3 regions of the Exiguobacterium sp. s36 genome follow, and region 1 is predicted to be linked to each of the others. Evidence: riboswitches for the same ligand, from Rfam matches in the RefSeq annotation. Region 1 holds a riboswitch; each other region holds the start of a gene.
The links. A riboswitch is a leader RNA that binds a small molecule or an ion and turns the genes downstream of it on or off. The one in region 1 is predicted to bind S-adenosylmethionine.
Positions count from the first base shown of each region.

Region 2: another riboswitch for S-adenosylmethionine. It lies ahead of KNP95_RS09430 (Na+/H+ antiporter NhaC family protein); the one in region 1 lies ahead of KNP95_RS02175 (LVIVD repeat-containing protein).
Region 3: another riboswitch for S-adenosylmethionine. It lies ahead of KNP95_RS13870 (aminotransferase class I/II-fold pyridoxal phosphate-dependent enzyme); the one in region 1 lies ahead of KNP95_RS02175 (LVIVD repeat-containing protein).

Region 1 covers NZ_JACSLW010000001.1:426,553-432,022, forward strand. Annotated here, with positions in the region: gene KNP95_RS02165 (alanine/glycine:cation symporter family protein) at 1-1,278, shown strand, start outside; gene KNP95_RS02170 (L-lactate dehydrogenase) at 1,315-2,289, opposite strand; gene KNP95_RS02175 (LVIVD repeat-containing protein) at 2,426-3,808, opposite strand; SAM riboswitch class I at 3,920-4,034, opposite strand; gene KNP95_RS02180 (YciI family protein) at 4,124-4,498, opposite strand; gene sufB (Fe-S cluster assembly protein SufB) at 4,632-5,470, opposite strand, start outside.
Region 2 covers NZ_JACSLW010000003.1:294,499-299,968, forward strand. Annotated here, with positions in the region: gene KNP95_RS09410 (PucR family transcriptional regulator) at 1-388, opposite strand, end outside; gene KNP95_RS09415 (divergent PAP2 family protein) at 490-915, opposite strand; gene trhO (oxygen-dependent tRNA uridine(34) hydroxylase TrhO) at 1,032-1,973, opposite strand; gene KNP95_RS09425 (TVP38/TMEM64 family protein) at 2,198-2,842, shown strand; gene KNP95_RS09430 (Na+/H+ antiporter NhaC family protein) at 2,870-4,171, opposite strand; SAM riboswitch class I at 4,224-4,319, opposite strand; gene KNP95_RS09435 (GGDEF domain-containing protein) at 4,416-5,470, opposite strand, start outside.
Region 3 covers NZ_JACSLW010000008.1:46,179-51,648, forward strand. Annotated here, with positions in the region: gene KNP95_RS13855 (peptide MFS transporter) at 1-662, opposite strand, end outside; gene KNP95_RS13860 (MDR family MFS transporter) at 807-2,051, opposite strand; gene KNP95_RS13865 (AI-2E family transporter) at 2,317-3,417, opposite strand; SAM riboswitch class I at 3,591-3,691, shown strand; gene KNP95_RS13870 (aminotransferase class I/II-fold pyridoxal phosphate-dependent enzyme) at 3,769-4,944, shown strand; gene KNP95_RS13875 (iron-containing alcohol dehydrogenase family protein) at 4,941-5,470, shown strand, end outside.

The DNA.
Region 1 (5,470 bases):
GGATTCTTCCAATTCCGATACCCCCTCTACATAATGCAACAAACGTTAGGCAGTGTCTTTAAAAAACCAAAAGGTGAAGGTGACATCAGCCCCCGCCAGGCGTTGACGTCAGCCTTATCTTCGACGATCGGTGCCGCCAATATCATCGGGGTACCGGCCGCCATCATGTTCGGCGGGCCGGGCGCCATCTTTTGGATGTGGGTCATCGCCGTCGTCGGCATGGCCATCAAGTTCTCGGAGAGCGTCCTCGCCGTCCGTTACCGCGAGAAGAACGAGGCCGGTGAATTTGTCGGCGGTCCCGTCTACTATATGGCGAAAGGCTTGAAGCTGAAATGGCTCGCCTCATGGTTCGCCTTCGCTCTCATGATCGAACTCATCCCGAGTATCATGGTTCAAGGAAACGCCGTCAGTTCGGCCGTCAGAGAGACGTTCAACGGCAATACCCTTGTGACCGGGATTATCGTCGCCGGGTTCGTCGCCCTCGTCGTCTTCGGCGGTATGAAACGGATCGCGAAAGTGACGGAAGTCATCGTCCCGGCGATGGCACTCGTCTATGTTGGTGCCGGTTTCATTATCGTCTTGATGAACTTCTCGCAAATCCCGGAAGTACTCGGGCTCATCTTCTCATACGCATTCCAACCGATGGCCGCGCTCGGTGGTTTCGCTGGTGCCGCCATCGCCGAGACGATTCGTTGGGGCTTCGCCCGTGGTCTTTATTCGAACGAGGCAGGACTCGGGACGGCACCGATTGCCCACGCCGCTGCGCAAACGGATCATCCGGTCCGGCAAGGTTTCTGGGCCGTGATCGGGATCGTCATCGATACGCTCATCATCTGTAGCACGACGGCGTTCGTTGTCTTGTCGTCCGGGGTATGGACACGGGCCGATGCGATGAACGATCCAGCCGCCCTGACAACCATCGCGTTCCAACAGTACTTCGGTTACACGGGTAGTCTGCTCGTCACAATCTCGCTCATCTTCTTCGTCTTGTCGACGATTATCGTCATCATCTTTTACGGGTCGCGTCAAGCCGAGTATTTGTTCGGCTTGAAGGCCGGATTCCTGATGAAAGTCGTCTATATCGCCTCGATTGTCATCGGTGCGATCGGTGGAGCCCAGATGATTTGGAACTTCCTTGATTTGATGCTCGCGATGATTCTCATCCCGAACATGATTGCCGTCTTATTGCTCAGCGGTGAAGTGAAGCGCTTGACGACCGAATTCTTCACGTCCGAGAAATACTATAAGAAAGACGTCGCCGAGAAGAAGGCGTCGTAACGACAAACCCGGCTGCATGAGCAGCCGGGTCCTTTTTTATGTTACTGATTCGATTTTGTCGATTGCTTGGCGAATCCGTCCGACCGAGGCATCGAACTGTCCCTGTTCCTCGTCCGTCAGTTCAATCTCGATGATTTGGCGGATGCCGGTCCGATCAATCAAGGCCGGTACGCCGATATGGAGACCTGAGGCACCGTATTCGCCATCGAGGTGGGCACCGATCGTCACGACGGAGTTCTCATTCCGGACGATGGCGCGGACGATACGGAGGAGCCCGAGCCCGATCGCGTAGTACGCCGCGCTCTTATATTCGATGATTTGATTCGCCGCATCGCGGACTCCTTGATAGATGGCGTCCAAATCTTCTTGGCGATACGACTCATTCTCCGCGAGCAATTGTTGGACCGATTTTCCGTAAATCCGGGCGTTGTCCCAAGCGACGAATCCTCCGGCACCGTGTTCGCCCATATAGTAGACGTGGCAGTTCCGTGCCGACAAGTCGAAATACTCGCCGACCTTATAACGGAGACGGGCCGTGTCGAGCACCGTCCCCGATCCGATGACGCGATGCTTCGGCAAGCCGGACGCCTTCCAGACGACGTGTGCCATGACATTGACCGGGTTCGTCGCGACGACGATGATGCCGTCGAATCCGCTCGCCATAATTTGTTCCGTGACATGTTGCATGACCTTCGCATTTTGTTCGGCGAGGTCCATCTGGGTCTGACCGAGCTTTTGCGCGGCACCGGCCGTGATGACGACTATATCGGCGTCGCGGCAGTCCGAGTAGTCACCTGCCCAAATTCGGACCGGACTCGGGGCGAATGATATCCCGTGATTGAGGTCCATCGCCTCCCCTTCAGCCTTGGCGTGGTTCGAGTCAATCAAGACGAGCTCTTCACAGAGCGCGGCCATCGACAGTTGATAGGCGAAACTGACGCCAACCCATCCGGCGCCGACGACGGCGATGCGGGTGATGTCTTCTGGGTCAATCGTGTTCAAGTGATCCATATGCTTCATCCCTTTCTAAACGTGTTCTCTTTCTTAGCATACCCGACTCGTCTTCGTTTCACGACAAAAAATGCGAACTGCTTTAGATTATACAAAAAACCAGCGAAGTCGAGCTTCGCTGGTTGTCGAGAAATCCTTACTTATTGTTTTTTTGTAGCACTTTCAAGCCTGTGCCCATGTCAGACGCGAGCACATAGTTTTGATCGACGTAGACGCCCCAGATGTTCGCATCGGCCGGAACGTATTTTCCGATTTGTACCGGTTTACTCGGATTCGAAATATCAACCGCTCGCACCCCGCCCGCGTAGTGAGACAGGTACAACGTGTTCCCATGTACTTCTGGATCATGTACCGTTTTACCGAACGTGACTTGTTCAGCCGGATTCTCAGAGATATCTTCTGTCAAATCCGTCTTGAATTCGCTCAATAGTTTCGGATTCGTTTTGTTTTTAATGTCGAAGATTCGAGTGTATCCGTACGCTTGTTCGTAGCCTGATTTAACCGGCGCATACACTTCTCTCGTTTCGACGAGTACCGTGCCGCCTTTTGCAAGTGCCGCCGAGTGCGCCGATCCTTGTTGATCTGACGCAAATGTCGTCCGTCCTTCGTATGTCACGTTGTCTGGGTCTGAGATGTCCAGGATGATCGTCCCAAGATCCCAGAACGAGAGAAACGCTGTTTTCCCGTTCTCATCCGCATAGGCGCTATGGTTGAAGACTGGTCTCTTCTTGCCATCTGGCGCGTTCCACGTGTATCCGTCAAAGCTTTCATCCACTTCCGGCAAAGAACGTGGATCGAATTCGTATAGCTTCTTCGGTTCCGCTGGGTTGGTCACATCTACGAGTTGGAAATCCTTCTCTTTCCCGTGCGAATAGTAGTCCGCATAAGGATTCGAGGCAAGGACCAATACCCGGTCTCCTTGTGTCGTCAAGTAAAGTTCATGTGTCCCTCTCGTTTTCTTTGTCACTTCGTAGAAACCTAATTTCTTTGGCTCGTACGGGTTCGTCACATCATAGATCAGGAACCCGCCTTTCGAATTCGGATTTTTAGAGTCGAGTTGTTGAACCGATACAACCGCCAAATCACCTTTGAATGATTTTGTGTTCACCGTCTTCACGATTACTTTTTCCTGCCAAGTCCCAGGAATGTCTTGATCTGCGAATACAGCGACTTCTTTCGGGTTGGATGGATCTTTCAAGTCAAACACGCGAACCCCCCCGTTGCCTCCACCGGCAGTATGTGTCCCTGTGTATGCAAATCCTTTATGGGCGTACACGTCAGCCGTACTATTTTTCACACCTTCTCGGATTTCTTTCAGTGGTACGGCTGCCGTCTCATGTAGATACTTGACGTTCTTGCTTCCTTCCGTCACGGAAACCGAACTGATTTCATCCGGGTTACGCTCCCCTTTCTCGATGTTGATGTCACCAAGCTCGTCATGCGCGTATGTAACCGGTAAAGCTGATGAGACCGTTAATCCTGTGACGAGCGCTGCGCTTAATAAGAACTTTCCTTTCAAAATAAATTCCCCCTTAGATTTTTTTGATAGAAACTCTGTTAGAGGCAGAATGCAAAAAAATCCTTCTGAACTCATAAACGAGACAGAAGGATTCCGAAAAATTCCGATTTCCTCTCATCTCTCAGCGTTCGCTGTTAGATTTAGCACCGTTTCCGTACTGGCGATTCAGTACGGATGGTTGCCGGGCTTCATAGGGCTAATTCCCTCCACCTGCTCTTAATAAGAGTATTCATATCAAATTACTTTGTATTATGACGACGTTTCCATGGAATGTCAATATATTTTCTGCATAATCTTTACAGGTGAAGTTGTGGTTTATTCTCGCTCCCGATAATAGTGCACCGGCCGAATCTCGAGCCGCCACCCTAACGCTTCCGCTTCGGGCACTTGGGTCGTCGGATGGATGGAAGCGATTCTGAGCGCATCCTCCATATCCAACGCTTCAATCACGAACGCACTTCCCATCACTTCTTTCGATTCTGTAGCGGACCCATCTGTAATCGAAATCTGCTGTGACTCCCGCTTGAGTTGTTTCACGCTCGCTTCAAGCCCCATGTCCATCAATACCTTTTCACTTGCATACAGCTCCTGTAAGTGTCGTTCACACGTCGCCATGATTTGATCGATTTCTAGGTCGGACTTCTCGTTCATTTTGTCAGCGTCGAAATATCCCGTTACCAAGAACAGCATGTGATTGTCTCCTCTCGCATCTATAGACACGCGTCATCTAATTCCATTCCCTATTCCCTGTTTACAGACATAATCGACAAAAAAGACGGTCGACATGAGTTCATGTCAACCGTCCTTCTCTATATATACAGGATTATCCGATCGATCCTTCCATCTCAAACTTGATGAGACGGTTCATTTCGACGGCATATTCCATTGGCAATTCTTTCGTGAACGGCTCGATGAAGCCCATGACGATCATTTCCGTCGCTTCTTCTTCCGAGATTCCGCGGCTCATGAGGTAGAAGAGTTGCTCTTCTGACACTTTTGAGACTTTCGCTTCGTGCTCGAGTGAGACTTGGTCGTTCAAGATCTCGTTGTACGGGATCGTGTCCGACGTCGACTGATTATCCATGATGAGCGTGTCACATTCGATGTTCGAACGTGCGCCTTTCGCTTTACGACCGAAGTGGACGATACCGCGATACGAGACTTTTCCGCCTTGTTTCGAGATCGACTTCGAGACGATTGACGACGACGTGTTCGGTGCGAGGTGAATCATTTTCGCGCCCGCGTCTTGGTGCTGCCCTTTACCGCCGAGAGCGATTGAGAGCGTCATACCGCGTGAGCCTTCACCTTTCAAGATGACGGCCGGGTATTTCATCGTGAGTTTCGAACCGATGTTACCATCGATCCACTCCATCGATCCACCCGCTTCACAAACGGCACGCTTCGTGACCAAGTTGTAGACGTTGTTCGCCCAGTTCTGAATTGTCGTATAGCGGCAGTATGCGTCTTTGTTGACGAAAATCTCAACGACCGCTGAGTGGAGTGAGTTCGTCGTGTAGACCGGTGCTGTACATCCTTCGACGTAATGGACAGAAGCGCCCTCGTCGACGATGATGAGCGTCCGCTCGAACTGACCCATGTTCTCCGAGTTGATGCGGAAGTAAGCTTGGAGCGGTTGCTCGAGCTTCACGCCTTTTGGTACGT
Region 2 (5,470 bases), on a different contig from region 1:
CTTCTTGTAGGACGGTGAGTTCTTGTTCCGAGAACGGCGTCGTTCGGGCCAGACTCCAAATGTAACCGAGCACGTCACCTTGTTGTTTGATGACGACGGCTGCTCGTTCGCCTAGTCCGACAGCCATTCGAGCAGGGATGACGACCGGTTCGTCACGGTCAATCACTTCTTGAAGGATTCCACTTTCCCATAAGTCCTCGATGACCGCCTCCGGGACACGGCGGCCGATAATCGTCGCGATACGTGCCGGATCGGTCGAGTCGGGATGGGTGCTATAGGCCAGTAACTGATGGTGTCGGTTTTCAATCGTGATGGGGGCCCGAATCGCTTGTCCGATTGCTTCGGCGAGCGTATCGAGCGACTCATAAGATTTCTGCAAAAAAGGCATGTCGATTCCTCCTCTCTTTCACTATACCGTCTCTGTTGTGAAAGTTCACAAAAAGATGGTGAGTTTTTAGAAGGAGGAACGACATGCCTGCATCATTCACATTAAATTGGGAAAAACAGTCCGACCACGAGACCGAGCAAGGCACCGACGATGACTTGGAACGGGGTATGACCGACCAGTTCATTTAAGATGGGCGTCTCGTGCTTGATTCCTTTGAAGTAGTCGTTTAACAAGCGGGCCTGGAATCCGACCGCCTGACGCACACCGGTCGCATCGTACATGACGATTGTCGCAAAAATCAAGGCGAGCGCGAACATGCTGGAATCGAGCCCTTCGATTCGACCGATGACGGTCGCTAAGGCGACGACGGTCGAAGAGTGGGAACTTGGCATCCCACCCGAGGCAAACATGATTTCTAATTCAAAGTCTCGTGTTTTAATGAGTTCGGTTACGAGCTTAGCTGCTTGTGCGATGAACCAAGCGAGCAAGGCGGCGAGTAAAGGTTCGTTAAAGAGCAATCGATTCACTTCCTGTCTGACAATGGTATCTACACTATACCCGATTCTGTCATCGGCTAGACGTAAAGTTTCTGTCAAAAAAGCACCCCGAGCGTAGGCTCGAAGTGCTTTCTGGTCGATTTTTGTTACCCGACGACGCCTTCAGTCTCCTGAAGTTTGTCCGCGATATTCTCGATGATATAGCGGTTGCGTGGATGCTCCTGGCACTCTTTCGAGCATGAACGCATTTGTTTTGGTTCACACTCTTCACAACAGAAGTGTTGGGCATTACACACCGGGTTGGCACAATTAACGTAGCGGACCGTCTTCGTTCCGCAGTGCATGCACTCCGAAACAACGGACGGGTTGACCGTGTTGACCGGGACGTTGATGCGCTCGTCAAAGACGTAAAGCTCACCTTCCCAGTCCTCGCCTTTCGTGGCTTCGTCTTTGCCGTACATGGCGACGCCGCCTTTAAGGTGGAAAATGTTGTCGTGACCTTGGTCACGCATATATGCGGTAAATTTCTCGCAACGGACGCCTCCGGTACAGTACGTGAGTAACGTTTTCCCTTCGTAGAGGTCCTTGTTTTCTTCGAGCCAATCTGGCATGTAACGAGAAGCCTCTACATCGATTTTGATCGCGTTTTTAAAGTGACCAAGATCGTACTCGTAGTTGTTACGAACGTCGAGGATGACGACATCGTCGCGATTCATCATCTCTTTCCATTCTGCCGGTTCGAGGTATGCACCGTGCTGTTTAGGCACGTCGAACTCACCATCAAAGCGCCACGTCACAAGCTCTTTCTTATGACGGACAAAAATTTTCGAGAACGCATGCTCTTCGACTTCATCGATTTTGAACTCGATGTCGCTGAATAGCGGGTTCGCTTTCAAGTCGTTCATGTATTGCTCGGTCTGTTCCCAAGTCCCAGAGCACGTCCCGTTGATTCCTTCGGAAGAAATCAAGATGCGTCCTTTGATGCCGAGATCCTTGCAATACTTGAGGTGCTCTTGTGTGAGCGTTTCTGGGTCTTCGATATTGACGTACTTATAGTACAGCAAGACCCGCATTGGTTTTGTTTCCATGTGTGTTACTCCCCTGTGTTCAGTTTTTTGCAGGAAAACGAACGTTGGGTTGTGTCGTTCGACGAACGGACTTGCCTGCAACCACAAGTCCATATTATATGATAGATATCACAGCTGAATTTCGCAAATACTTTTTATTTTTTTACGGCGGTGGGCAGGGGGATGCGTCTTCCTGAGCGAAATCGGGTAAAAAGGAATAACGAAAGTTGAAGGTGGAAACTGACATGCTGACATCACTCCAACAATATATTTTAAACTTGATTGAATGGCTACAAGGACTTCCGGGCGGACCTTGGGCAGGACTCGGGGCACCGTTCCTGGAGGCGATCTTTCCATTTCTCCCACTCGTCCTCATCATCTCGGCGAACGCAGCGACATATGGATTTTTGCTTGGGACGTTACTGTCTTGGATCGGGAGTTTGCTCGGAACAATTCTTGTGTTTGTAGCTGTTCGCTACGTGTTCCGAAAGCCGATGACGCGGTGGCTCGAGAGACATAAGCAAGGCGTCTATTGGCTCGAACGCATCAAGCACATGAGTCCGGTCTCACTCGGGTTTCTGTACTCGCTCCCGTTTATTCCGGTCAGCTTGATCACATACTTACTCGCGCTCATTCAAATGCCGCTCCGTACGTTCATCATGGCGGCCGGGTTCGGCAAGTTGCTCGTCGTCTTGATTTTCTCTGTCATTGGCGACCAGTGGGAAGAGTTTATCCAAAGCCCGTTCCGATTATCGATGCTCGTCTTATTACTGATTGTCCTATGGGCCATCAGCCGTGGACTCGAAGAACTGCTTAAACGGCGTGCCTTCAGAAAACGGAACGAGCAGCTGAAGCGTGAACTTGAAGCGAAACGACAAACGACCTTGTGAAGCGACTGCTTCACAAGGTCGTTTTCGTTAAGCGCGTTTTTTGAAACGCGGGAAGTTGAAGGCGATGGCCAATCCTCCGCAAATGAACAACAAGAACGGATAGAACATATACGGAACGAGCGCCGGTGACGCTGTGTTCGTCAGTTCGGCCGCAATGAGAAGCTGTGCCCCATAAGGCAACAGACCTTGGACCCCACACGAGAAGATATCGAGTACACTCGCTGACTTTTTACGTTCGATGTCATAATCGTCGGCGATGTTCGCGGCGAGCGGACCAGCCACGAGAATCGAAATCGTGTTGTTCGCCGTCGCGACGTTTGTCGCACTGACGAGCCCGGCGATGCTCCACTCCGCGCCGGCCCGTCTTTTAATTCGGGACGTGAGCGCGTCACGCAAGTACGTGAGTCCGCCGTTATGCGAGATGAGCCCGACGAGCCCACCCATGAGCAATGTCAGGAGTGAAATCTCGGCCATGCCCATCATGCCGTCCGCCATGGCGGTGACGTACGTGGTGACGGCTAGACTGCCGTCCAACAGACCGATGATGCCGGTCAGGGCGATGCCGCCGAGCAAGACGAGGATGACGTTCATTCCCGTCAAGGCGAGCACGATGACCGCAAGGTACGGAATCAGCTTATACCATTCAAACGCTGCTGGCTCGATGGTCGATTCACCGCTCGATAAGACGGCGAGCAAAATCGTTGTGATGACGGCTGCCGGCAAGATGATCCAAAAGTTAGTCCGGAACTTGTCGCGCATGTTCGTCCGTTGGGTGCGGACGGCTGCAATCGTCGTGTCCGAAATGAACGACAAGTTATCACCGAACATGGCACCGCCAACGACGGCCGCTGCTGCGATGGCGATATTGACGCCGCTCTCCTCATGGATGCCGAGGGCGATCGGCGCCAGTGCGGCAATCGTCCCGGTCGATGTGCCCATCGCCATTGAGATGAAGGCCGCGATGACGAACAGGCCGCTCAAGAGGAGCGAAGGCGGTAATAACGTCAATGCCGCATTGACGGTCGCATCAATCGCCCCGATTGCTTCGGCGACGCTTGAAAACGCGCCGGCGAGCAAGAAGATGAACACCATGATCAAGATGCTTGGGTTGCCGGCGCCTTGGGCGACACGTTCGACCGTCTGGGTGACGCTTCCTTTCGTCATCATCGCCGCGACGATGACGGCAATCAAGGCCGCAATCAAGACGGGAAATTTATAAAAATCGTCATAGTAGATGCCTGCCCCGATAAAGAAGACGAGGAAGACGAGTAAGGGCAAGAGCGCCCATTTGTTAGCTGTTGGTTGTTCCAATCGATTCACCTCATTCATAAAAATAAAAAGAGAGCCTTCTGAAAAAAGGCTCTCTCTACAAGAAACACTTTTTTCATCTTTCGAGCAGACCGCTCGCTGGATTTGGCACAGGTTACCCGCTGCCGAGACGTCATCGGGCCAGTCCCTCAGTCTCTCTTGATAAAAAAGTTGTGATATTTAGTTATAAGACACGTTCCCTAACGTACCTGTTTCAAATCTGCTTGTCAATAGCAAACCCCCACGCGATGCACGTGGGGGCGAGTCAGGACGTCAAAAAATTGTAATGGGCGACGCGGTTGCGTCCTGCGTACTTCCCGCCGACGTAAAGCGCTCGGTCGGCGTTGCGAATCGTATCGTCTAGTCGTTTGTCACCGAACGCTTGAATCGTATCGACGCCGATTGAGGCGGTCACTGGGATATCGATTCCGTCAACGTGGAATGGTTTGGTTTCGATTTGTTGACGGATGCGCTCGGCAATCTCGACGGCGGCTTCGACATCGCATCGGTTCAACAGCAAGATGAACTCCTCGCCGCCATAACGGGCTGCGAAATCATCGGTGCGGAGCACTTGGCGGATGCGGCGACCAAACTCTTGGAGCACGCTGTCTCCGACTTGATGACCGTGCGTGTCGTTGATTTTTTTGAAGAAGTCGATATCGAGCATTGCGACGGAAATCGGGTACATCGAGCCGTCCGAGATTTGTTGAATCCCGTATTCATAAAAAGCCCGTGCATTGGCAAGCAACGTCAAGCTGTCCGTCCGGCTCTCGGTATAGAGGCGGTCGCGTTCATGACAACGACTGATCGTTCGATTGAACGATTTGAGCAGTTTGACAATCTCACGTTGAATGATGGGCGGATAGCCATAGACGTGCTCGCCGGTCATGACGAGCCACGTGCGGATGCCTTCGATTTCCTCGGAACGGACCGAGATGAAGCTATGATAGTCTTCATCGAACTCGTTCGATAACGGGGCGTCCCATTCAAAGCGCATCTCATACTCGACCGAGGCTTCGTTCGGATAGGTTGCATCGAGTAAATCAAAGACGACGTGGCGATCGATCGGCTGGCGCGTCTTTAAATCAAAGTAAAGTGTGCGATCGAACAGTTTGAACTCGACGAACCCTTCGTCGTACTCGTTGAGTCGTTCACATTGACTGAGGAACACCTCAATCGCTTGCGCCTCGCTTTGTGACAACGACACGGCTTCTTTTGCCTCATCATATTGTTCAATCAACGATTTGAAGGCGTCTTGCCGACCTTTCTGGATGATGAGCCGCTTAATAAAGAAGGTGAGTGCGGCGGCGATACTGCTGA
Region 3 (5,470 bases), on a different contig from region 1:
GGGTTCGGTACGTATGAACCGGCGAGACCAAGGTTCTTTTTCTTCGTGACCATGAAGACGACGAGACCGATGAACATCCCGACCGCGGCGAGCGCGAAGCCCCAATGGAAGCCATAACTCTTTTGAACCCCTCCGACGATCAAAGGCGAGATGAAGGCACCGAGGTTGATCCCCATATAGAAGATACTGAACCCGGCGTCACGACGACGGTCCGTCTCATTGTATAAATCACCGACGATACTCGAGACGTTCGGTTTCAAGAGACCGGTCCCGATGACGATCAACGCCATTGAGATGAACAAGAACGTCAGGCTACCCGGAATCGACAGTACGATATGACCGAGCATGATGAACACACCGCCGAAGAAGACGGCCCGGGACGTCCCGAACACACGGTCAGCGAGCCATCCCCCGATGACCCCCGACATGTAGACGAGTGCGCCATACACCGACATGATGGACAAGGCGACGTTCTGGTCGAGACCGAGACCGCCATCTGATACCTCGTAATACATGTAGAAGACGAGGATGGCACGCATCCCGTAATACGAGAACCGTTCCCAAAACTCAGTGAAGAATAGCGTGAACAACCCTTTCGGCTGTCCGAAAAAACCTTTTTGTGGCACGCTGTCCACAATTTTCTGTTTATCGATCCTTTCCATGAAAGATCCCTCCTTAACCGTATTATCATAAAAAGAATCATTATGTTTGTAAAGAATAATAGAAGCAAATATTCAAAATTTAACGAATTTGCAACGAATTAAAAAATCACACTAAACGACTAGGTTCAGTGTGATTTATATAGGTCAAGCCGTCTTTTGTTTCGCTTCGGCCGCACTGACGCGACGTCCGAGCTGCCAGTAGATGAGGCCTGACACACAACTGGCCGCCCCGACGAGGATTAAGGCGATATGTCCGGCCCGCTGGTCAAAGAACAGGCTCGCCATGATCGGAGCCGTCACCCCGCCAATCAACCATTGGATACTGGCGGCCCCATTATAGGCCCCACGCATATTCTCCGGAGCGATCAAGGCGATGAACGTCTGTTGGACCGGGGACATGATCATCTCGCCAAGCGTATAGAACGCGTATACCGCGAGCAAGACGCTCACGAGGACGAGGTACGGTGTCCCTATGGAGTAGAGGAGACGCGGCATGACCGCGATCAAGATCATGCCGACCCCGAAGATGATCGCCCCGGCGAGCATGACGTTACCGAATGGCTTGCGTCCAAGTTTCGAGGCAATCGGGAACTGGAACAACACGACCATGATGCCGTTCAAGGCGAGCATATAGGCGAACGGGTTTTCACGGTCGGTGAACGACGGCATCGACTCGCGCAAGAACAGCGGCAGCATGCTCTCGATGAGCGAGAAGCCCATCGAGATGAACACACCGGCGAAGATGAAGACGAGGAACACCTTATCGTTATAGAACACCCGTAGGACGTCCCGGTTAGACGGTGTATCGGCCTCGGTCGTCTCCGGGAGCGACTCCCGGATGAAGCGGCCGAGGACGAGCGCATAAAGGATAAAGACGAATGACGCCGAGAAGAAGATATACTGCCGGTCGATGAACAGGACGGCGCTGCCGAGGAGCGGGCCGAGCGCCGCCCCGATGTTATGGCCCATCCGCAACAGGCCGAACGCCTCGTTCATCTGTTCGGGCTCGGTCACGTCCGCCACCATCGCGCTCGCGGCCGGATGGAACAACGAGTTCGTCAAACCGAGCATGGCGTTCAAAATGAGGAGCGGCCAGAACGTCTCGGCGAACGCGAAACCTACGAGCGCGAGCGCGTCGCCGAGGATGGCGATCATCATGATTGGTTTGCGGCCATACAAATCTGCGAGCCGTCCGCCGACGACCGAACCGATGAGGGCCATGATCGGACCGGTCGCCATGATGACACCGACCTGGATATAACTGTCGAGCTTGTCGCTGTAATAGAGGACAAGGAACGGCGCGATCATGAACATCATGACGCCGGTGATCGTCTCCCCGAGGAAGCGGATCCAAATATTGCGGTCGAGTCGTTTGAGTGATTGAATCATTAGGTTCACCTGCTTTAATTATTGGAATGTAAAAAGGGACGCAGCATGCACAAAGGCATACGCGTCCCTACGATCTTAGACATGCCTCGGAAGGCAGGCGAACGTCACGGATTCAAATCACGGAGAGGCGCCTGCCGGTCAATATGGACTTGGACGTGCGAGCGTTGAATGACTGACATCGGTACCTCTCCTTTCTGCATTGGACTGTCTTCTCTTCAAGATTATGATATTTCTGTGAAATGTGTCAACCTAAATCATCAATGTGTCATAACAATTCATTCAAATTTTTGCGACTGAGCCGGTAGTCGATCAAGCGTGAGAACACGACTTGAATCATCGCCGTGACCGGCACGCTGATGAACATCCCGACGAGGCCGAACAGGCTGCCGCCGATGATGATCGACGTGATGACCCAGAACGGCGTGATGCCGACGCTGTCGCCGAGAATCTTTGGGCCGAGCCAGAGTCCGTCGAATTGTTGCAACAAGAAGATGAACAAGAGGACGATGAGCGCCGTGAACGGGTCATAGAAGTAGGTGATGATGAACGCCGGGATCATCCCGAGCAGCGGCCCGACGTACGGGATGAAGTTCAAGACACCGACGATGACGCCGAGGAGAAGCGCGTATGGCGCCCCGATAATCAACAGACCGGCGACGGCCAGCACCCCGATGATGAGGCAGTCGAGCGACTTCCCGATGATATAGCGTTTAAAGATGTAATCCATCTCTTGGAAGATGTCGATCGTCGTCTTGGCTGACGCGACCGGGAACATCGCATACAACAGCCGCTTGAACATGCGGGCAAAAATCTCTTTGTCTTTTAAAAGATAAATCGAGATGACGATCCCAATCAAGAAGTTGATGAGCGTCATCGTGAAGCTCGACACGTAGCTGACCGACGACAAGACGGCCGTCTCGACCCAGCCCGAGTAGCGCTCCTCGAACCGGCTGAAATCGATGGCCTGGGCGACTGTCGCGTTATACTCTTTCAAATACGTGTTCAACTGTGACAGATACCCGTCGATTTGCCGGATATAGGACGGGAGTTCCTCGATGAGCGAGGCGAGGCTCGAATAAATGCGTGGGAACAGCGTTACCGCAGAGATGACGAGAATCCCGATAAAGATGATATAGACGATTAGCAAGCCTTGATATCGTTTTAGTTGAAACCGTTCTTCTATATAGGACAGGACGGTATTCAGGAGCAGCGCGATGGCGATTCCCATAATAATCGGCGTCAGCAACTGGAACGTATAATGCATCATCTGCGAAATCGTATCCGGTTCGCTGATGACTTTCCAGAGCACGAGCAGGATCAGGCCGATCACGCTCAACTTCCAAATCAATTGACGGTTTAATTCCAAAGGTCCATCCCCTCATGTTTTAAATTTTGTAGAATAACGTTCACTTTCACTATGAACGTTTTTTTATCGGGATTCAAGAGGACATGCTCATTTTCAAAAAAGGATTGACAAGATTGGTAACGTTTGGTTAACTAAGTGACATATTACAAAAAGACAAATCGCATATAAAACACTTTCTATCAAGAGAAGCGGAGGGACTGGCCCGATGAAGCTTCAGCAACAGATTGATTCAATACTGTGCTAATTCCAGCAAGGTGACCTTGAGAGATGGAAAGGTGGTTGTTTGAATACGTCCGTATCTCGACACCCCTTTCCGCGGAAAGGGGTGTTTTTTGCATAGGAGGACTATTCATGACTGACAGACGCTCACATCTACTTAAAACGTTACCACCCCAACATTTCGTCGGACTCGCGAACGAGGTGGCCGAACTCGAACAGGCCGGCCATGACATCATCCGACTCGGACAAGGGACGCCCGACCTGCCGACGCCTGAGCCGATCTGTGACGCGCTCCAGACGGCGCTCCTCGACGCCTCGACCCATCAATACGGTCCGTTCCGCGGTCAGGCCCGCCTGAAGCAAGCAGTGGCGACGTTCTATTTGAATGAGTATGGAGTCGAACTTGATCCCGAGACAGAAGTAGCGATTCTCATCGGCTCAAAATCTGGTCTCATCACGTTACCGCAATGCGTGCTCGAACCTGGAGACGGGATTCTGTTACCGAACCCGGGCTATCCCGATTATATCTCGGGGGCTCGTCTCGCCGGAGCCGTCGTCCGGGACCTCGTCCTCCGGGAAGAGAACGGTTTCTTGCCGGACTATGAGACGCTCGATACGCAAGATGCAAGACTCATGTATTTGAACTACCCGAGCAATCCGACCGGAGCCGTCGCCTCACCCGCTTTCTTTGACGATACCGTCCGTTTCGCCCGGGAGCGGGGCTTGATGGTCGTCCACGATTTCGCATACGGCAGCATCGGATTCGATGGCCATGTCCCGCCTAGCTTCCTGCAGGCGAAAGGGGCGAAAGAAGTCGGGATCGAGGTATATACGATGTCGAAAGCGTTCAACATGTCCGGTTGGCGCGTCGCCTTTGCCGTCGGGAACGCGGACATTATCGAGGCGATCAACACGTATCAGGACCACGTCCACGTCAGCGTGTTCTCGGCCATCCAGGCGGCGGCTGTCGCTGCGCTCGAGGCGCCCCGTACCATTCGCGATGACTTGGCACGACTGTACGAGGCACGGCGTGATCGCCTGATCGACGGGTTGAACCGGGCCGGCTGGGCCGTCGAACCGCCGGAAGGCTCGTTCTTCGTCTGGGCGAAAGTGCCTGAGGGTGATGCCAAGTCGTTCTCGCGGAAACTGCTGCATGAAGCCGGTGTCGCCGTCACCCCGGGCTACTTCTTCGGCTCGGAAGGGAACGGCTACGTCCGCTTCGGTCTCGTCTCACCGGAACCGAAGATCGATGAGGCCGTCGAACGGATCGAGCGGTTGTTCGCCGCCTACGAGGAGGTGCGCGCATGATTCGTCAGGCCGTTCTTGAATATGATCACGCCGATGACGCGCTCGAACGTCTCGATGACTTGATTGCCGGTCGCCGGGCCCACGTCCTGCACGGTCAGAACGGCTATGGCGTCGTGCGCGCCGTCTATCCTGACATCGTCGACTATCCGGCGATAGCGTTCGGCGGGGAGTGCACGGACGCCGAAGTCGAACGGCTCAAACCGCTTGACGCCGATGTGTTGATCGCCATCGGGGGTGGCAAACTCGTCGACACGGCCAAACTTGTCGCCTATCAACAGAGCGTCCCGCTGATCGTCATCCCGACGCTTGCCTCGAACTGTGCCGCGTTCACGCCGCTCAGCGTCGTCTATCAGGAGGATGGGAGCTACGACCGTTATGACCTGTTTCGCGTCGTCATCGAGCGGGTCATCGTCGACTCGCGCGTCATGAGACGCTCCCCATACGAGTACTTCCGGGCCGGTGTCATCGACACGGTCGCGAAGTTTTACGAGGCACGCTATTTGAGCGGGGACAGCTCGATTGATGC